Regions from separate parts of the Streptomyces montanus genome, predicted to be linked through region 2. Evidence: riboswitches for the same ligand, from Rfam matches in the RefSeq annotation. Region 2 holds a riboswitch; each other region holds the start of a gene.
What was found. A riboswitch is a leader RNA that binds a small molecule or an ion and turns the genes downstream of it on or off. The one in region 2 is predicted to bind cyclic di-AMP.

Region 1: it holds a riboswitch for cyclic di-AMP, as region 2 does, so the genes downstream of both, FE633_RS35485 (M23 family metallopeptidase) here and FE633_RS03175 (M23 family metallopeptidase) in region 2, are expected to answer to the same signal.
Region 3: it holds a riboswitch for cyclic di-AMP, as region 2 does, so the genes downstream of both, FE633_RS33335 (transglycosylase SLT domain-containing protein) here and FE633_RS03175 (M23 family metallopeptidase) in region 2, are expected to answer to the same signal.
Region 4: it holds a riboswitch for cyclic di-AMP, as region 2 does, so the genes downstream of both, FE633_RS22050 (C40 family peptidase) here and FE633_RS03175 (M23 family metallopeptidase) in region 2, are expected to answer to the same signal.

The regions. Positions count from the first base shown of each region.
Region 1 covers NZ_VBZC01000053.1:46,261-51,247, reverse strand. The annotation lists gene FE633_RS35495 (PrsW family intramembrane metalloprotease) at 118-1,614, shown strand; gene FE633_RS35490 (aldo/keto reductase) at 1,622-2,572, opposite strand; gene FE633_RS35485 (M23 family metallopeptidase) at 2,708-3,733, opposite strand; cyclic di-AMP (ydaO/yuaA leader) riboswitch at 3,745-3,902, opposite strand; tRNA gene FE633_RS35480 (tRNA-Met) at 4,358-4,431, opposite strand; gene FE633_RS35475 (dihydrofolate reductase family protein) at 4,479-4,987, opposite strand, start outside.
Region 2 covers NZ_VBZC01000003.1:112,146-117,132, reverse strand. The annotation lists gene FE633_RS03180 (GntR family transcriptional regulator) at 1-618, opposite strand, end outside; gene FE633_RS03175 (M23 family metallopeptidase) at 829-1,611, opposite strand; cyclic di-AMP (ydaO/yuaA leader) riboswitch at 1,624-1,782, opposite strand; gene FE633_RS03170 (M16 family metallopeptidase) at 1,996-3,366, opposite strand; gene FE633_RS03165 (M16 family metallopeptidase) at 3,384-4,727, opposite strand; gene FE633_RS03160 (DNA gyrase/topoisomerase IV subunit A) at 4,964-4,987, shown strand, end outside.
Region 3 covers NZ_VBZC01000047.1:28,495-33,481, reverse strand. The annotation lists gene FE633_RS33350 (zinc-ribbon domain-containing protein) at 317-613, shown strand; gene FE633_RS33345 (hypothetical protein) at 745-1,374, shown strand; gene FE633_RS33340 (phosphotransferase enzyme family protein) at 1,293-2,273, opposite strand; cyclic di-AMP (ydaO/yuaA leader) riboswitch at 2,849-2,999, shown strand; gene FE633_RS33335 (transglycosylase SLT domain-containing protein) at 3,002-3,796, shown strand; gene FE633_RS49590 (hypothetical protein) at 3,863-4,210, opposite strand; gene FE633_RS49585 (hypothetical protein) at 4,228-4,428, opposite strand; gene FE633_RS33325 (hypothetical protein) at 4,578-4,987, shown strand, end outside.
Region 4 covers NZ_VBZC01000024.1:5,985-10,971, forward strand. The annotation lists gene FE633_RS22040 (ATP-dependent Clp protease proteolytic subunit) at 56-691, shown strand; gene FE633_RS22045 (hypothetical protein) at 699-1,007, shown strand; cyclic di-AMP (ydaO/yuaA leader) riboswitch at 1,377-1,541, shown strand; gene FE633_RS22050 (C40 family peptidase) at 1,545-2,018, shown strand; gene FE633_RS22055 (DUF6328 family protein) at 2,109-2,705, shown strand; gene FE633_RS22060 (ATP-binding protein) at 2,727-3,170, opposite strand; gene FE633_RS22065 (helix-turn-helix domain-containing protein) at 3,459-4,316, shown strand; gene FE633_RS22070 (DUF397 domain-containing protein) at 4,327-4,551, shown strand; gene FE633_RS22075 (8-amino-7-oxononanoate synthase) at 4,532-4,987, opposite strand, start outside.

The DNA.
Region 1 (4,987 bases), on a different contig from region 2:
AGCTGCGCGAGCAACCCACCACAATCCGCACGTCACACGCCCGCACGTCGTCCAGAGCCCGGCGGGGCGCAAAGTCACTGTCGCGAGCCCAGCCCGTCCCTCGTTAGGGTCATTGCTATGGCCGCCAGCCCCCAACCCCCCACGTTCCCCGGCATCCCCGCCGGAGGCGCACGGCGGCATGCGCACTGGTGGCAGCGCAGGTGGGTGCGCTACGGCGCGCTGAGCACCCTGCTCGCCCTCTCCGGCCTCGTGATCCTGGCCATGGTCCGCGAACAGACCGGCACGGAAGGCTTCTTGGTGGGCCTGGGCCTGGCCGTGCTGCCCGTCCCGCTGCTCATAGCCGCCTTCCGCTGGCTGGACCGGGTCGAGCCCGGGCCCTGGCGGAACCTGACGTTCGCCTTCGCCTGGGGCGCCTGTGCGGCGGCGCTGATAGCGATCGTCGCCAACAGCTTCGCGACCCAGTGGATAGCGACGGCCACCGCGGACCCGTCGAGCGCCGACACACTCGGTGCGACGGTCATAGCGCCGATCGTCGAGGAGTCGGCGAAGGCGGCGGCGGTGTTATTGGTCTTCCTGTTCCGCAGACGGGACTTCACCGGGATCGTCGACGGCGTGGTCATAGCCGGAGTCACCGCGACCGGCTTCGCGTTCACCGAGAACGTCCTCTACCTCGGCACCGCCTTCGGCACCGACCAGCTGAACGGCCACGGCGGCCTCGCCTCCGTCACCGCCGCCACCTTCTTCGTACGCGTGATCATGTCGCCCTTCGCGCACCCGCTGTTCACCGTGCTCACCGGCATCGGCTTCGGCATCGCCGCGCTGTCGGCGGACCGCCACCAGGTGCGACGCGTGCTGCTCCCGCTCATCGGCCTGCTGCTCGCGATGGGCATGCACGCCGTGTGGAACGGATCGTCGGCGTTCGGCGCGTACGGCTTCTTCGCGGTGTACGCGGCGTTCATGGTGCCCGCGTTCGGGCTGCTCACCTGGCTGGTCATCTGGACCCGCCAGCGCGAACTCGGCACGGTGCGCACCGAACTCCCCGCGTACGCGATGGCGGGCTGGCTCACCGTGCCCGAGCCGTTCGCGCTCGGCTCCATGCGGGCGCGGCGCATGGCGCGGGAGTACGCCGCCCACCACGGCGGGCGCACGGCGGGGCGGGCCGTCGCGGAGTACGAGGCGTACGCGACGTCTCTCGCGTTCCTGCGCCACCGGGGGCGCCGCGGCCGCGCGAGCGCCGACTTCGTCGTACGCGAACGGGAACTGCTGTGGGAGCTGTGGGCCCGGCGCGACGTCGCCAGGCCCGCGCTGGCGTACGCGGCCAGGGCGATGGCTCCGGCTCCTGTTCCGGTTTCTGTTCCTGCTTCGGTCCCGCCACCGTGGCCGGGGCCGGGGCCGGGGCCGGGGTCAGAGCCAGGTCCAGGGCCGTGGTCGGGGCCGGGTCCAGGGCCGTGGTCGGGTGCGGGGCCTGGGCCGGGCTACGGGTACCCGCAGGGGCAGCAGGCGCCCTACCCGGCGTACGGGTATCTGCACGGTCAGCCGGCGCCCTACTCGGCGTACGGGTATCCGCACGGGCAGCCGGCGCCCTACCCGGCGTACAACCCCTATCGCACGTGAGACGCCATCAGGCCGAAGCCCGCGTCAGCCGTGCCAGCTCGTCGTCCGTCAGCTCCAGGTCCGCCACCCTCAGCAGCGCCGGAAGCTGCTCCACCGTCCGGGCCGAGGCTATCGGTGCCGCGACGGTCGGGCGGGAGGCGAGCCAGGCCAGCGCCACCGTGGCGACCTCCGCGCCCCGTGCCCGCGCGACCTCGTCCAGCGCGGCCAGCACACGAGGCCCCCGCTCCGACTCCAGATGCGCGCCTGCCGCCCCGGCCCGCGCGCTGTCGACCTCGACGCCCGGCCGGTACTTGCCGGTGAGGAAGCCGGAGGCGAGGGCCCAGTAGGGCACGGCGGCCAGCCCGCTGCGGGACGCCACGTCCTGGAGCGGGCCCTCGTATGTGTCACGGGAGACGAGGTTGTAGTGGGGCTGCAGCGCGACGTACCGCGCGAGGCCCTCGCGGTCGGAGAAGTCGAGGGACTCCTGAAGTCGCGCTGCGGAGATGTTGGACGCGGCGATCGCGCGCACCTTGCCGGACCGCACCAGTTCGTCCAGCGCCGTGATGATCTCCTCGACCGGCACCGACGGGTCGTCGCGGTGCGTGTAGTAGAGGTCGATGTGGTCGGTCCGCAGTCGTCGCAGCGAAGCCTCGGCCGCGGCCTTGATGTTGGCCGCGGACAGTCCTGGGTACTGGGGATGGGAGCCGACCTTGGTCGCGACGACGACGTCGGCACGGTTGCCGCGCGCGGCCAGCCAGTCGCCGACGACCGTCTCCGACTCACCGCCCTCGTTGCCCGGAGCCCATGACGAGTAAGTGTCGGCCGTGTCCACGAAGTTGCCGCCCGCGGCGGCGTACGCGTCGAGTACGGCGAAGGACTGCGCGCGGTCGGCGGTCCAGCCGAAGACGTTGCCACCGAGAGCGAGCGGAAAGACCTCGAAGCCTGACGCGCCCAGCGTGCGAAGAGTGAGAGAAGGCATGGGGACGTCAACGGCCGTACCGGACGGCCGTATTCCATGCACGCCGCACGCCTGCACACCGCACGTACGCCCACCCTTTCGGACGTACGTGCTCAAAGTCCCCTGGCTGCTTGCGGGTTGCCGCTTACGGTCCGCTTACGGGTTGATGCCCTTGCTCCGCAGCCACGCCATCGGGTCGATCCCTTCCCCGCCGGCCGTGTGGACCTCCAGGTGGAGGTGCGCCCCGGTGACGTTGCCGGTCGCGCCCACGCGGCCGATGACGTCGCCCGTGTTGACCTTCTGCCCGACGCTGACGCTGATGGACGACTGGTGGGCGTACCAGAGCTCCGTGCCGTCGTCGAGGGTGATCACCGTGCGGTAGCCGTACGAACCGTTCCACCCGGCCTCGGTGATGGTGCCGCTGTGGATCGCCTTGAGCGGCGTACCCGTGGGAGCGGCGAAGTCCAGACCGGTGTGGTAGCCGGAGGACCACAGCGAGCCGGCCTGCCCGAAGGTCGAGGAGATGGTGTACGAGGAGGTGGGCAGCGAGTAGCTCTTCGCGAGTTCCGCGAGACGCTCCGCCTCGGCCTTGCGCTTGGCCTCCTCCTCCGCCTTCTTCTTGGCGGCGGCGGCCTTGGCCTCGGCCTCTTCCCTCTCCTTGGCGGCCGCCTCGGCGGCCTTCTTCGCGGCGGCGGTCTCCGCGGCCTCCTGGGCCTCGCGGTCCACCTGGTCCTGCTGCCGCTCGGCCTGCAGCATGATGCGGGCGCGCAGGGCCTCGCCCGCGTCCGAGTTGCCCTGTTCCGCGTCGGCGGTGGTCAGACCCACGCTGCTGAGCGACGTCGTGTCATCGGCTTCCGCGGAGTCGTCCGCGAACATCGAGCCCACGGACGGCAGATCGGGCATCGAGATGGAGACGGGCGGCTTGCCGGTCTGCGCGCTGGCCATGCCACCCGCGCTGACGGCCGCGATGACGCCGACGCCCAGAACCGTGGAGCTGCGGGCGAGACCTCCGCCACGCTGCTTACTGACGCGGTGCCGGCCCCGAACGGGTCGGAGGGAATCCTCGGTGGGGTTCCACTCCTCCCAGGTCTCCTCGTCCTTACGGATGCCGTAGCCGAAAGTGTCGGGATTGAACTCACTCGGCGCGGACGAGGTTTGCGGGGCAGGCCGGTTGGACGCCACGTAGGCGCACTCCTTTCCTTCCTTCTCGCCTACCGGGTTAGCTGACGGGTTCGGAGCAGGAAGGTCTCCTACGCGCGTCAATCATGGTGTCGCACACCATGAACAACGCCCGATTCACCCCAAGTTGGTGGTTCCCCGGTTCCCTTTCGAGATTCGGCACGTGCGCACGGAGCCGCCTCTTGTGACGGCTGGGACGACCGCGCTGCGTTATCGAACGTTAATAGAGGCAGGCACTGGATTCCAAGCTGTTCTGGATGATCGTTAACGTTTTTGGCCTGGACTTACGGGTCAAGAGGGGAGTAAATCGGGCGAGTTGATTGACTCTCGACCCAGTGGCCTTTGATGACGAAGTGTCAGATGTTACGCGGAGTGGGGTCGTTCGACTACCGAGGGTCACGTGAGGGGCTCGGCTTCACCGATGCCACAGGGAAGACGACGAAGAACTCCACGAGGCTTTGGAGAACTCCACGAGGTGCCAAAGAACTACAAGAACGCACCGAAGAAGTCCAAAAAGCGCTGAAGACGTACAGAAAGCACCGGACAGGACCGAAGACACCCGGAAACACTCAGGGCCGGAAAACACTCAGGGCCGGAATCCATAGGATTCCGGCCCTGAGCCTTCAGTAGCGGGGACAGGATTTGAACCTGCGACCTCTGGGTTATGAGCCCAGCGAGCTACCGAGCTGCTCCACCCCGCGTCGTTAAGATCAGTGTACGCCATCGGCGGGGCCCTCAGCACACGGCTTTACGTCCCCTGCCCGTCCTGCCCGCCGGCCGCCCGGAGGAGGTGGCGGTTGGGCTCGGCGGCCCGCTCCTCGAATTCCGGGAGCACGACGACGTCGGCGCCCTCCGCGGCCAGCAGCCCGCCCCCGTCAGCGGACGCCACGAACGTGTCGGGCTCGCGCCAGGCGGTGACCACGCGGCGCACTCCCGCGTCGATGATCAGCCGCGCGCAGGGGGTCGGCCGGGAGGCGCGGCGGGCACAGGGTTCCAGGCTGCTGTAGACGGTGGCGGTGGCAAGGCGCGGGTCGGCCGGGTCGAGTTTGGCGAGCGCGGCCTCCTCGGCGTGCGACACCGCGTCGGACTCACGGGAGTACCCGCGGGCCAGCTCCGTGCCGTCGGCCGCGACGACGACCGCGCCGACGCTGAAGGCGGTTCGCGAGGGCGGACACTGGGCGGCGAGGTCACACGCGGTCTCCAGCCAGTGCCGGTCTGCGGCGGAGGCGAGCTCTCCGACGCCGGGCGCCGTGGGCA
Region 2 (4,987 bases):
GCGCAGCCGGTGCGTGGTCGCCGCCCGCTCGGTGTGCAGCGCCGTGATCGACCGGGCCCGCTCGCTGTCGCCGCGCGCGACGGCGTCCACGATGCCGCCGTGCTCCGCCCAGGACTCGGCGGGATGGGCCGACGCCTCGACCGCGTACATCCACGCGATCTTGTGCCGCAGCTGGGTGAGCATCGAGGTCAGCGCGGGGCTGCCCGAGGCCTGCGCGAGCGTCTCGTGGAACCAGCCGCCCAGGGAGCGCAGATCCTCGCTGTGCCCTCGCCTGGCCCGCTCCTGGCCCAGCCTGACCAGGCCGCGCAGCACCTTGAGGTGTGCCTCGGTACGGCGCTGGGCGGCGCGTGCGGCACCCAACGGCTCCAGGAGCATGCGCATCTCCAGGAGGTCGGCGGCCTCCTCCTCGGTGGGTTCCGCGACGCACGCGCCCGCGTGCCGACGGGTGACGACGAAGCCCTCGGCCTCCAGAGTGCGCAGCGCCTCACGCACGGGGACGCGCGAGACGCCGTAGCGACGCGCGAGCAGTTCTTCGGTGAGCCGGCTGCCGCGCTCGTAGACACCCGCGACGATGTCGTCACGGATCGCCGTGCATACCGAGTGCGCGGGAATACGCATGACCCGACCTCCGCCTTAATCCCCGCGAAAACGCGGTCGATCGACGCTTGCCCGGTGACTCTATTGCAGAAAGCCGGAAATTCCGACGGCGGACCGGAATCCGTGGGTATTTTTTGGACACACCGGGACTTGGAACGGGCAGTCATCCCGTCATACGCAGGAAAGCCCCGGCTCGGTGAGCCGGGGCCTTCGAGAGCGATGCGATGGTCGTCAGACGTTCACACCGTGCGAGCGGAGGTAGGCGAGGGGGTCGATGTCCGAGCCGTACTCCGCGGACGTACGCGCCTCGAAGTGGAGGTGCGCCCCCGTGACGTTGCCGGTGGCCCCGGAGAGGGCGATCTGCTGGCCCGGAGTGACCTTCTGGCCGACGGAGACGGAGATGGACGACAGGTGGGCGTACTGGGTGTACGTGCCGTCGTTCATCTTGATGACGACCTGGTTGCCGTACGAGCCCTCCCAACCGGCCTCGACGACGCTGCCGGAGCCCACGGCGTGCACCGCCGTGCCGCTGGCGGCGTGGAAGTCGATGCCGGTGTGGCTGCCGGAGGACCAGAGGGAGCCGCCGCTCTGGTAGCCGGTGGAGACGTACGAACCGCTGATCGGCGCCTTGTAGGAGCTGAGGAGCTTGCGCTCGGCCTCGCGGGCCGCGCGCTCCTTGGCCTCACGTTCCTTCTCGGCCTTCTCCTTGGCCTGCTCCGCGGCCCGCTTCCTGGCGGCCTCCTGGGCGGCCTTCTTGAGAGCCTCGGCCTCCACGGCCGCCTGCTCCTGAGCGGCGGCCTGGGCGTCGAGCTGCTCGGCGACCGAGTCGCGGATGGTGATGGCCTGGGTAAGCCCGGTCTGCTCGGCCGAGGGCTCCTCGGCGGCGAGCGCCGGGGCGGCCAGGGTGCCGATGACACCGGTGGTGGCGAGCGCCGCGACCCCCACGGTCTTCGTGGACGTGCGCTTCGTGCGGCTCGGACGACGGTGCTTCCCGGTGGCGCGCGTGAACGCCATGAAGTGGCTGGTCCTTTCCTTCCCTCTCGCCTACCGGGTTAGCTGACGGGTTCGGAGCAGGAAGGTCTCCTACGAGCCCCCTCCAGGAGGGCGCCCGATTCACCCCAGGGACTGCGATGGGTCCCCGGCTCCCCTGGCTCGCGCCGTACGGGGACTCGGCGATGACTGTCCGGTGCCGCGGATGCGACGCACTGCCTGACGAACAGCCGGACTGACGCTAAGCGGGCCGTCGTGCAACCAACAAACGGAACACGGGATTTGTAGCGCATGCCACAGGGCAGACAGGCAACCACCCTGCCAATACGGACAAACTGTCCGGCAGGTCCGACAGGCAGGGGCCCTGGAGCCTCATCGGTCTCCAGGGCCCCACCGTGCCGGCCGGCACTACTCGGCCGTGACAACGCTCACTTCACCGATTCCGAGCGCCTTGACGGGCTCCTCGATCGTCGCGGCGTCCCCCACGAGGACGGTCACCAGACGGTCCATCGGGAAGGCGCTCACGGCGGCCGCGGTGGCCTCCACGGTGCCCGTGGCGGCGAGTTGCTGGTACAGCGTCGCCTGGTAGTCGTCGGGCAGATGCTGCTCGACCTGATCGGCGAGCGTGCCCGCGACGGCGGCCGCGGTCTCGTACTTGAGGGGCGCCACACCCACCAGGTTCTGTACGGCGACGTCGCGCTCGGGGTCCGTCAGACCCTCGGCCGCGAGCGTGCGCAGCACCTTCCAGAGGTCGTCGAGCGCCGGTCCCGTGTTCGGGGTGTCCACGGAGCCGCTGATGGCGAGCATCGCGGCACCGGTGCCGTCCGGTGCGGAGCGCAGCACCTGGCCGAAGGCCCGCACCCCGTAGGTGTATCCCTTCTCCTCGCGCAGGACGCGGTCCAGGCGCGAGGTGAGGGTGCCGCCGAGGCAGTACGTGCCGAGCACCTGGGCGGGCCAGACACGGTCGTGCCGGTCGGCGCCGACGCGGCCGATGAGCAGCTGCGTCTGCACCGCTCCGGGGCGGTCGACGATGATCACGCGGCCGGTGTCGTCGGCGGTCACCGGCGGCACGGGACGCGCCTCGGCCGACGAGCCGGTCCAGGCGCCGAGCGTGTCGCCGAGCAGCGCGCCGAGGTCGACGCCGGTGAGGTCGCCGACGACGACCGCGGTGGCCGTGGCGGGGCGTACGTGCTTCTCGTAGAAGGCGCGCACGGCCGCCGAGTCGATGTTCTCGACCGTCTCCTCGCTGCCCTGGCGCGGGCGCGACATGCGCGAGGCCGCCGGGAAGAGCTGCTTGGAGAGCTCCTTGGCGGCCCGGCGGGCCGGGTTGGCGGTCTCGTGCGGGATCTCGTCGAGCCGGTTGCGGACGAGCCGTTCGACCTCGCTGTCCTCGAAAGCGGGTGCCCTCAGGGCGTCGGCAAGCAGGCCGAGCGCCTTGGCGAGCCTTGACACGGGGACTTCGAGGCTCAGGCGTACGCCCGGGTGGTCGGCATGCGCGTCGAGCGTGGCGCCGCAGCGCTCCAGCTCCGCGGCGAACTCCTCGGCGGAGTGCTTGTCGGTGCCCTCGGAGAAGGCGCGCGCCATGATCGTGGCGACGCCGTCCAGGCCCTGCGGCTCGGCCTCCAGCGGTGCGTCCAGGAGGACCTCGACGGCCACGACCTGCTGGCCCGGGCGGTGGCAGCGCAGCACCGTCAAGCCGTTGTCGAGCGAGCCGCGCTCGGGCGCGGGGAAAGCCCAGGGCTTGGGTTCGCCCGCCTGCGGCTGGGGGTGGAAGTCCATGGTCACGGTGACTCCGGTCACTGGGCCGTCTCCTCGTCGTCCTCGTCGTCCTCGTCGGTGGCGATCGGCTCGTACACGAGCACCGCGCGGTTGTCGGGGCGCAGGCGGGACTTGGCGACCTCCTGGACCTCCTCGGCTGTGACGTCGAGCACGCGCTGGACGGCGGTCAGGGCGAGCTGCGGGTCGCCGAACAGCACCGCGTACCGGCACAGCTCGTCGGCGCGGCCCGCGACCGTACCGAGCCGGTCCAGCCACTCGCGCTCCAACTGGGCCTGGGCGCGCTCCATTTCCTCGGCCGTGGGGCCCTCCTCGGCGAACCGGGCGAGCTCCTCGTCGACGGCGGCCTCGATGACGGGGACCTCGACATCGCCGGAGGTCTTCACGTCGAGCCATCCCAGGGAGGGCGCTCCGGCGAGGCGCAGCAGGCCGAACCCGGCCGCGACCGCGGTGCGGTCACGGCGTACGAGCCGGTTGTAGAGGCGGGACGACTCGCCGCCGCCGAGGACGGTCAGAGCGAGGTCGGCCGCGTCACTCGCGCGCGTGCCGTCCTCGGGCAGCCGGTAGGCGGCCATCAGGGCGCGCGCCGGGACCTCCTCCTCGACGACTTCGCGCAGCTGCTCACCGATGGTGTCCGGCAGGGCCCCGTCGCGCGGAGCGGGCTTGCCGTCGTGCCCGGGGATGGAGCCGAAGTACTTCTCCACCCAGGCGAGCGTCGCCTCCGGGTCGATGTCGCCGACGATCGACAGGACCGCGTTGTTCGGCGCGTAGTAGGTGCGGAAGAACGCGCGCGCGTCCTCCAGGGTCGCCGCGTCCAGGTCGGCCATCGACCCGATCGGGGTGTGGTGGTACGGGTGGCCCTCCGGGTACGCGAGAGCGGTCAGCTTCTCGAAAGCGGTGCCGTAGGGGACGTTGTCGTAGCGCTGGCGGCGCTCGTTCTTGACGACGTCCCGCTGGTTCTCCATCGACTCCTCGTCGAGCGCGGCGAGCAGCGAGCCCATGCGGTCGGCCTCCAGCCAGAGGGCGAGCTCCAGCTGGTGGGCGGGCATGGTCTCGAAGTAGTTGGTGCGCTCGAAGCTGGTCGTGCCGTTGAGCGAACCGCCCGCGCCCTGCACGAGCTCGAAGTGGCCGTTGCCCTTCACCTGGCCCGAGCCCTGGAACATCAGGTGCTCGAAGAGGTGGGCAAGTCCGGTACGACCCTTGACCTCGTGGCGCGAGCCGACGTCGTACCAGAGGCACACCGCCGCGACCGGGGTCAGGTGGTCCTCGGAGAGCACCACGCGCAGACCGTTGGCCAGGCGGTGCTCGGTCGCTGTCAGCCCGCCGGAGCCGGCCTCGATGGTGGCCGTGTGACCCATGGGCATGTACATCCCTTCGATCGCGGAAAACTGCCGAATTCCTGCTAGTCATGCCACTGTATGCAAGCGCACCGACAGCTGGCGAAGTTCCCGGAGCGGGTACGCCGAGAGCGAGCGGACCTGGGCCCCCGGGGGCTCCAACAGATGGGTCGTGGTCCGCGTTGTCAGTGGCGCGGTCCACAATGGAGGGCGTCAGATCCCGTTCTTGCCCCGGCAGACACTGTGAAGGAGTCGCAGCAGCGATGGCCCGCCGCAGCACGAAGACC
Region 3 (4,987 bases), on a different contig from region 2:
GGGCCAGGCACATCTGGCGCCGAGGAACTCGCCGGCGTCGAGGGCGTACCCGAGGATCTGCTCACGTTCTATCGTGCCGTGGCTCTGGTCAGCCTTCCGGACGTGGGCTCGGGCTTCGTGCGATCCCGTGCGAGGTCGTCGCCTCCGACCTGGCCGGCTTTCTGTGCCTCCTCGAACGCGAACTTGCCTGACTGATGGTCGGTACCTGGGGCGTACGTTCTCTCGGTCGGTCGACGTGTACGAGACTGTGCTTCGTGACCGCGCCTCGCTGCTCGCCGGCACTCGGTCGGCAGGCACTGACCCGAGAGGGACCAACATGATCATCTTCGGCACCAGGGGATACCTGTACCAGCTCGCGATACTGACGCTGATGTGCGGCCACTGTGGCAATCCCGCCGCGCACACGCTCAAGAAGCGCGTCACGAAGTTCACGCTGTTCTTCGTGCCGCTGTTTCCGTTCTCCACGAAGTACGCGACGCAGTGCACCTTCTGCGGTGCGGAGCAGAAGGTGACCAAGGAACAGGCTGAGCAGCTGCAGGCGCACGCGCAGGGCGCGAGCGGCCACGGCGGTCAGACGTACGGGCAGCCGCAGCAGCAGCCCTACCAGTCCTGAAGCAGGTGGCAGGACAGACGGGTTCCTCGACGCCGGGTGACCCCCCTGGCCCTCGCCCTTACTCTGTCCCGGAGGCGAGGCTCGCGCGCGAGATCTTCGGCCCGCTCGGCGGCATCGTGGAGATCGGGGCCGTGCGCGCCACCGGCACCTGGGCGCTTCCTGACGTGTCGGTGGGCGACTTTCTGACACGCCGGCAGAACGAGGTGGATCGCCTGCTGAACGGCATCCGCACGGTCTGTGGCTTCAGCGACGCGGCCATGGCGATCAACGACGACCTGGGATGGCTCAGCGATTACGAAGTGGCGGCGCCCTTCCTGCTTCTCTGGTCCGGCGGCGTCGAAGGGGTTCCGGAACGCCGGGAAGAACTCGAAGAGCCCGCGACAGTGCGCCGCATGTGCCACATGGGTGCGGACCTGCAGCTCACACACTTCCTGCAAGCGCTGATCAGCGGGGCCCTCACCGCGGGAACCGAAGCGCAGCAGGGAGCGGAGGAGGTCGCCGAGATCCTCGGGATCGCGGTCGACCTGGCGGACGGGACGGGGCGAAATACTCCGACGAGCGTTTTCAGGACCTGGAGGGTCGCTTTCCTACCGGGCATCCTCCGCCCCGACTCGAGCGCGCCCGAGAGGGGCAGAGCAGGGTTCCGCGCCTACGCCCGCGCCCTGGAGGAACTCCTCGATCACCACTCGGTCTCGAGAGCTTCTGCCAATCGGGAGACCGCAGTCAGGTCTGGAAAGTTCTGCAGAGAAGCGACGACCTGATTGCTCGCGAACTCACGCTGCTCGGCAGTCACGTTCGGATCGACCGCACACTCCGCCTGCACGTAAACGTAGTTCAAGGCCGTTGCGAAAAGCATCGAGAACGATTCCAGGTTCTTGATGACCGCGCTGCCTCCGGCGCCCAGATAGGCGCGCACCAATCGCCGGGCGGAATCGGCATGGAAGTGGTTCCCGCCCGCCCAGACGTATACGGCACGTGCGAGCTCGCGTTCCGCCGATATGGAACCGGCGTTGTCCCAGTCGAGGAGAACCGGTCCAGTCGGACCGACCAGGACATTCCGTGGCTGCATGTCGAGATGGGACGTCACCACATCATCTGGGGCGGACGGAGTCACATGGTGGGCCATCTCCACCGCCGAAGTGGCGATGAACCGGCCCAGCGCGTCCGACCACGGCATGGCGGCCGGGCGAACTTTTTTGTGCAGCTCTGCCCAGTCGGCCTCCTGGTGGCACTGTTCATACCAGGAGTCCGGTGTCTCGCTGGCGCCCTCTCCGGCTCTGTGGAGGACGGCCAGGGTCCGGCCGCACCAGCTCAGGAGGTCCGGATCAGACGCGTCTGCCTCGGTTCCGTCGACCCAGTCGTACAGCTTCACATAGGACCCGCCCAGTGCGGGGGTGAGTTGGGAGACGTATCCGTCGTTGCGATTCGGGATGAGCCGTGGCGCTGAGATCCCCAGCTTCTCCGTGGCGTTCCGCAGTGTGGATTCCCGGTGGACCTGCCGCTCGTCACAGCCGAAGAGGAGCTCTTTCACTGCCCATGAGGTGCCATTCCCGGACAACTTCCAGATCTGCCCCAGCGCGCCACGGGTGACCGGTGTCATCGTCCACGATCCAGTGCCCAGCTCATAGGTATCCGCAATGAAGTCGGCCGTGCTTTGCATAGAGGCGCCTCTCTGGCTGCTGTGCGGGGTGGCCGCCACTTGCGGCTCAACTATAGAAATACCGCCAAGATGGCGGGCGTTGCGCCGTATTTTCACTGCGCGGGGCACAGGCGTTCCCGAACGCCGGGGCTTCGGCCGCCACTTCAAGCCCGACTCGGGCCGGGGGTGGGGCGGCTCTCCGGTGGCGACCTGGACACGGATCTCTCCCCGGCGGAGGTCCGGCGGGCTCCGCCCATGAGGCATGGCTGTTTGGGTGCTTGGAGCGTAATGCCCGAGTTGACTTGATTGCCGCTTTGGCTGCACTTACAGGCGCTTGGTTGTGCTTGGTTGCGCTTGATCGCGTGAAATGAGTCACGTTCGGGCGGATCGGGCGCTGTGGCGCGTCTGGCTACTTTGCCTTTGCGGAAGGCAAGTTGAGTTCTGTGCCGCGACGTAATCGGGTGATTTGCCCCTTCGTTCTGACCGGGTTGGGCGAATCTCGACCTGATTTCGGGGCTTGTTCCTGCTGTGTGCTCTCGCATACGTTCTCGTCGATCCGGGCGGATCGCCGAATCCTGCCGCCGCCCCGGAACCCATCCATCCACGCGCTACGGCAGGAGCGGGGGACCCAGGTAATCGCCGATCCGGATACCGGAACGGCTTGGGGTGAAGCCGCACGCACCGTGCGGCCGGGCATCTCCAGCCCGAACCCGACAGCTCACCTCGCAGGCGCCGGAGAGGAAATCGTCATGCCCGCACGAGGTAAGCACCGTCGTCAGAGAATCCACCCCCTCACCCGTGGCATCGTCGCCGCGGGAGCGGGCGGAGTCGCGCTCGCGCTCCCGATCGCGGGGGCGACCGGCGCCCACGCCGCCGAGTCGGCGCAGGTCGCGCAGGTCGCGCAGTTCGCAAAAGCGGCGAAAGTCGCGGTTCCGGATGTCAGGCTCATCACGTACAAGGTGGTCCCGGGCGACACGCTGTTCAAGATCGCGCGAAAGCATCACACGAAGGGCGGCTGGAAGAAGCTGTACAAGGCCAACCGCGCGGTCATCGGCAACGACCCGGCGATGATCTACCCAGGCCTCACGCTGACACTCGGCACGAAAAAGGTACAAACGTCTACAAGTAAGGCCAAAGCGACACCTGTGGCCCCGAAGGCCTCGGCGACCCCCGCCAAGCCCGCGGCGGCGGCAGCCGCCGCTCCCGCCGCCGCGAAGACGTACACGAACAACCTGGACGGCTGGATCAAGGAGGCTCTGGACGTCATGGCCAAGAACGGGATCCCGGGCACCTACGACGGCATCTACCGCAACATCATGCGCGAGTCGTCGGGGAATCCCCAGGCCATCAACAACTGGGACTCCAACGCCGCGGCCGGGACGCCGTCCAAGGGCCTCCTGCAGGTCATCGATCCGACCTTCGCCGCCTACCACGTGCCCGGTACGGCAAACGACCCCTTCGACCCGGTCGCGAACATCGCGGCGGCCTGTAACTACGCCGCCGACAAGTACGGCTCGATCGACAACGTCAACGGGCCTTACTGATCAAGCCCAGAGGTCGTCATGCCGGCCCCCCTGGCGGGGGGGGGGCCGGCATTTCACCGCCGTTCGTCAGGCCTTCGTATCCACGAACAGATCTTCCGCTGTGGCAGCCGTGAGGGAGCGCTTGAGCCAGGCTCGGAGGATTTCCAGGTCGGTGCAGCTCGTGATGCGCGCGTGTACCTCGTCCGGGACGTCGATGCCGCGCTCGCCCAGGACCAGCAGGATGTCCTCGGCATGACTCTCTACGCGGCCCTCTGTGCGGCCCTCGGCGCGCAGGCGCTGGGAGGTCTCCGAGCGGAAGAAGGAGAGGTCGACGGACATCAAGTGCCTCCAGGTCTTGGCGGCCGGGGCGGTCCCGAGGCCTAGTTCGGTGAGCTCGGCGAAGATCCTCGCGGTGTCTTCGTCGACGGTTTTCAAAGCGGCGGCCAGGGCTTTCAGGATGGCAGTGGCGTTGTCGTCCTTGCCATGAGTGATGGCGGAGAGTGTCGCGAGGGCTGCTCCGTGAGGTCGGTGGGCATGAGGGACACCGCGACCGGGTCCGGGAAGGGGAGATCGAGGGCCCGGAAGGTCCGCGCGAAGGCGCCGGGGTCCTCCTGGAAGATGCGGTGCATCGCCTCGTGGGATGAGCTGACCATGTGGCGGACGTTAATGACCGCCGATCAGGCCGGACGGGTATATGCCGCTGGCTCACTCGTATGGATGATCAGCGGGAGGTACCGCGCTCCGGCGGAGGAGGTCAGGACGATATCCGTACGGGTTTTCCGCCCGCTCGTAGGGTGGGGTCGTGGACCCTCAGACCGTGGACCTTCCGGCTGTTGTCGCCGGCTTTCGCAATGTGACCCAGATCGCCGGGCTCGACGGAGCCTGGCGCTGGTCGCCGGTGCCGGGGATCGAGTTCGCCGGGGCGCTCTCCGCCGACGGGACGCGGCTGCTCCAGCTGAGCGGTCGCGACTCCTACGATCACGAACTGGCCGTGGCCACCCTGGAGTTCGCCCGCGAGAGGGAGAAGGAGATCTTCGCCCGGAATCCGTATCTCGGTGCGCTGGAGGGGTTCCGGACGCCGACTGGTCGTCACGGGTTCGACGCGGTTGTCGGTATAGCCCCCGAAGTGCACGACTTCTATCACGTCCAGCACCCGGAATTGACGCCGCATGTCCGGCTGACATTCCCGGCGTACGCCTGTGAGTTCTCCGG
Region 4 (4,987 bases), on a different contig from region 2:
AACGTCTTGTACGTCCTGTACATTTTTTGCAGGACGCACTCGGAGGAGGCATGTCATGACCCGACCGTCCGCCCGCTACGTCCTGCCCGAGTTCACCGAACACACGAGCTCGGGACAGCGGACCATGGATCCGTACGCGAAGCTGCTCGAGGAACGGATCGTCTTCCTCGGGACGCCGATCGACGACACGTCCGCGAACGACGTGATGGCGCAGTTCATCCACCTCGAGCACCAGTCGCCGGACCGGGACATCTCGCTGTACATCAACTCCCCCGGCGGCTCGTTCAGCGCGATGACGGCCATCTACGACACGATGCGGTACATCACCTGCGAGGTGGAGACGGTCTGCCTGGGGCAGGCGGCGTCGGCCGCGGCGGTGCTGCTGGCGGCAGGCGCGCCGGGCAAGCGATCCGCGCTGCCGGACGCGCGCATGCTGATCCACCAGCCGTCGCTGTCCGAGCCGGTGCAGGGCCAGACGTCCGATCTGGCCATCCAGGCCGAGGAAATGATGCGGACCCGCACGCTGCTGGAGGAGATGCTCGCGCGGCACACGGGCCGGAGCCAGGAGCAGATCAGCGCGGACATCGAGCGCGACAAGATCCTGGACGCGCCGGCGGCGGTGGAGTACGGGCTCGTCGATCAGATCATCCCCAGCCGCAAGGCCTCGCGCCCCGACCCCGGCGCCAGGTGAACCGCCGATGCTCCCACCGGAGTTGCCCCCGATGCCGGCCCTGACCCGCGCGGAGGGCGAACTGATCGACCATTACCTGGAGGTGGTCGATCTCCTGGGCCGGATCAACCCCGCGCGCCCCGGCGACACCTACCGCGGCCTGCGCGCCGCGCAGGCACTGGTCAGCAAGGCCACCGCGCTGCGCGAAGCGCTGGCGCTGATGCACCAGCGGGGTGAGCACGAGGTGCACGCCCCCACCCTGGCGCGGGCATTGCGGGTCCTCGACGGCGAACGCCGCGCGGCTCGCGTCGCTTTGCCGTCCGACTCCGACAGCTGACGCACACGGACCGGCCCGGAGCCCCGCAGGTGTCTGACGAGGCGTCCGGGCAAGGTTTGAAACGGACCAAATGGTGTACCCCCGAACGCCGTAGCCGGGGGTCGTTCCAGAGGCCCATGCGAGTTGCTCAGCGCGCGTACCGCTGAGGCGGAATCAGGCATTCCTGTGCTGGTACGGGGGCCCTCGACCCTCTCGACGCCCTGGCTGAAACGGGGCTGTCCACCCGAACAGGTGAGTGGTGAGTAACCCCACAAAACGCCGATTCTGTTCGGCTTTTCCGACGTTCGTGCGTCAAGATCCCTTCCGACGACAAGCCCCCGCCACAGCGGCGGGGCGGTCCGGGCGGACGCCGAGTCCTGCCGCCGCCCGGATGACGGGTCGACAGAAGTGGATCGGCAGGAGTGGAGGACCCAAGCACGACGGGCCGCCGGAGAGATCCGAGTGGCCCTTGGGGTGAAGCCGCACACGCGGCCGGGCAACTTCGCCAGCCCGAATCCGACAGGTCATCCTTCACAGGCGGCTGACGAAGGGTTGCGCATGACTGCGCTCAATCGAGTCCCGTCGCTGCTTACCAGGGCCGGTACCGCATCGGCTCTCACCATCGCCGCCGTTGGCGGCAGCATCGTGGCCCCCGGCTTCGCGTCCGACGCCGAAGCGGCCACCCCCGCGACGAAGGCACTTCAGGTGGCGGCCTCCAAGAAGGGTTCCCCGTACAAGTGGGGAGCCACGGGGCCCAAGCGCTTCGACTGCTCCGGCCTCACGCTGTACTCGTTCAAGAAGGCCGGCAAGTCACTGCCCCGCACCGCCGCGGCGCAGTACAACAAGACGCGCCACATCTCCGCTTCGAGCCGCAAGCAGGGAGACCTGGTGTTCTTCCACTCGGGCCGGAACGTGTACCACGTCGGCATCTACGCCGGGAAGGGACGGATCTGGCACTCCCCGAAGACCGGGGACGTGGTGAGGCTGCAGAAGATCTGGACGAAGAGCGTCTGGTACGGCCGGGTCAGGTGATGCGCCCGTGGGATGGCGGCGTTCAGCTTCGGCGCCGCCGTCCCACGCGGCGGGCGTGATGCCGGCCGTTGATTGGTTACTCATTCATGTATGACCGACCGTCACGCCAGCGACCGCCCCAACGACCGTCATCCCCCCGGCCGTCAGCCCACCGACGGACCGGCCACCGGCCGTCAGCCCACGGACGGACCGGCCCCCGACAGACAGGCCGCCGAGGAGCGGCACGAGACGCGGCTCGAACGCGCCGACCGCAACTTCAACGAGCTGCTCCAGGAACTGAGGGTCACCCAGACCGGCGTACAGATCCTCTTCGCGTTCCTGCTGACCCTCGCGTTCACCCCGCGCTTCCCGTCCCTCGACACCATGCAGCGCGCCACCTACGTCACCACGCTGCTGCTCTCCGTGCTGGCCGCCATGCTCTTCACCGCCCCTGCCGCCCTGCACCGCCGGCTCTTCCAGCAGGGGGCCAAGCCGCAGCTCGTGACCGTCTCGTCGCATCTCGCCCAGCTGGGGATGGCGGTGCTCGCGCTCGCGCTCGCCGGGTCGGTCCTCCTGGTCGTGGATGTGGCGGTGGGCCGGGTCGGAGGGATCGTGGCCGGTGCCGGCACGCTGGTGGTGTGCCTCGGACTGTGGGCGCTGGTGCCTGACATGATGCGACGTCGCACCGGCCGGAACCCGGAGGACTGAGGCCTGCAACGCCGGACGGCCCTAGTCGGCCGTCACGGGCTGGACCGGTGCCTCCCACGGCAGCATGATCGACACCGTTTTACCCCCCTCGCGGGTGGGCCGGATCGTCAGCTTGCCGCCGCACTCGGCGGTCAGCCAGCGGATGATCACCATGCCGCGGCCGTTGTCCTGCTGGACGGCCGCGGGCAGACGCTTCGGAAAGCGGGGATGGCTGTCGGTCACGCCGATGCACAGCTGTTCGTCACGGTCGAGCGTGACGTCCACCGTGAAGGTGGGCGACTGCCCGAGGGTGTGCTGCACGGCGTTGGTGGCGAGTTCGGACACGATGAGCCGGACGGTGTCGGCGATCTCCGTCTCGGGTGGAAGGCCCCATTCGGCAAGGACGTTGGCGACATAGGTACGGGCGGCGGAGACCGAGGCGGGATCGCTCGGCAGAGTGACGGATGCTTCCAGGTGGTCTGCCATGGCGTCGTCGTCCCTTTCCCACGGGACCGGAGTCCGACACGGAGCGGATGATTCGAGTACGGTCCCGGACTGGTGCTGCGCGCCACACTGCCACTACCGCGCGGGTCTCGGTGGCGATCCACCGAGATATGCATATATCTGTCGCTCGAAGCGGTGAACTCTGCGACGGCCGACCGTATTTGGGCGGGTGACCGGGGCTTCTTTCGGACGGGTGACCGGGGGGTTCTTCTACCGTCGGCGTGACACCGGGCGTTATAGCGTCGGCTCGACGGTCGGAAGGAGACGGCCATGAAGAACGGTCCCGCGGTACGCCGCCGAAAGCTCGGCGCGGAGCTGCGCGCTCTGCGTGCCCATGCGGGCCTCACGAGCAGCGAGGCGGCCAGGATGGTCGGCTGGCACCAGTCGAAGGTGAGCCGGATCGAGACCGGCCGCAGCAAGGTCAAACCGGCCGACGTACGACTGCTCCTCGACGCCTACGACGTCCAGGACCCGGATCTGCGCGAGTTGCTCGTCGTCCTGGCGGGCTCCGGCGAGGGCGGCCGGGACCACTGGTGGCACGCCTACCGGGGCGTACTGCCACCCACGTACCGCGACTTCATCAGCCTGGAGTCGCAGGCCTGCGCAATGCGCACGCTGGAGAACTCCGTGGTCCCAGGGCTGTTGCAGACCCCGGAGTACGCGCGCGAGGTGACGCGGGCCGCCCTGGACGGGCTGCCGGACGGCAAGGTCGACGCGCTCGTGGAGGTACGCCTCGCCCGCCAGGACGTGCTGCGTTCGAACCCGCCGCTCCACCTGAGCGCGGTCCTGGACGAGGCGGTGCTGCGCCGTACGGTCGGCGGACCCGAGGTGATGTCACGGCAGTTGAAGCACCTACGGGACGCCGCGCACCTGCCTCACGTGCGCATTCAGGTGCTGCCGTTCGGTGTTGGGGCCCATGTCGGGGTGACCGGACCTTTCGTTATCTTCTCTTTTCCGAACACATCTGATCTGGATGTGGTTGTTCTCGACCACTTGACGAGTAGCCTCCATCTCGAACGGAAAGAAGACCTCCATGCCTACAGCGAGGCCTTCAACTCCCTTCAGGTGAACGCCCTTTCCCCCGACGAATCGTTGGGGTTCATCGACGGGATAGCTGACACCGCATAAAGGAGGCACCATGTCCGCCCTGCCTCGGTACGTACCTTCGAGCTTCCATCTGCCCGGTGTGCTGTGGCAGCGCAGCAGCCACAGCACCGGAATGAACAACTGCGTCGAGACGACCCGGCCGGGCTCCGGCCCATGGACCGGTCTCGTCGCCGTGCGCGACTCGAAGAACACCTCGGGTCCCGCCCTGCTCTTCGCCCCCTCGGCCTGGGAGGGCTTTATCGCCGCACTTCACTGATCACACGAACGGCACGGTCGATCTGCCCGCCGGTGAGGTCCGCGCGGGCGGTCAGCCGCAGCCGTGAGATGCCGTCCGGCACCGACGGGGGACGGAAGCAGCCGACGGCCAGTCCGGCCTCGCGGCAATCCGCGGCCCAGCGCACGGCCTGCTCCGGGGAGGGTGCGCGCACGGAGACGACGGCGGCGTCCGGCCGCACCGCCTCGAGGCCCTCGGCCGTCAGGCGGGCGTGCAGTTCCGTCGCCACGGCACGCGCGCGTGCCGCCCGTTCGGGCTCCCGGCGCAGCAGGCGCAGGGCCGCGAGGGCGGCGCCCGCCGCCGCGGGGGCCAGACCGGTGTCGAAGATGAACGTACGGGCCGCGTTGACCAGGTGCTCGATGACGCGGGCCGGACCGAGGACGGCACCGCCCTGGCTGCCGAACGACTTCGACAGCGT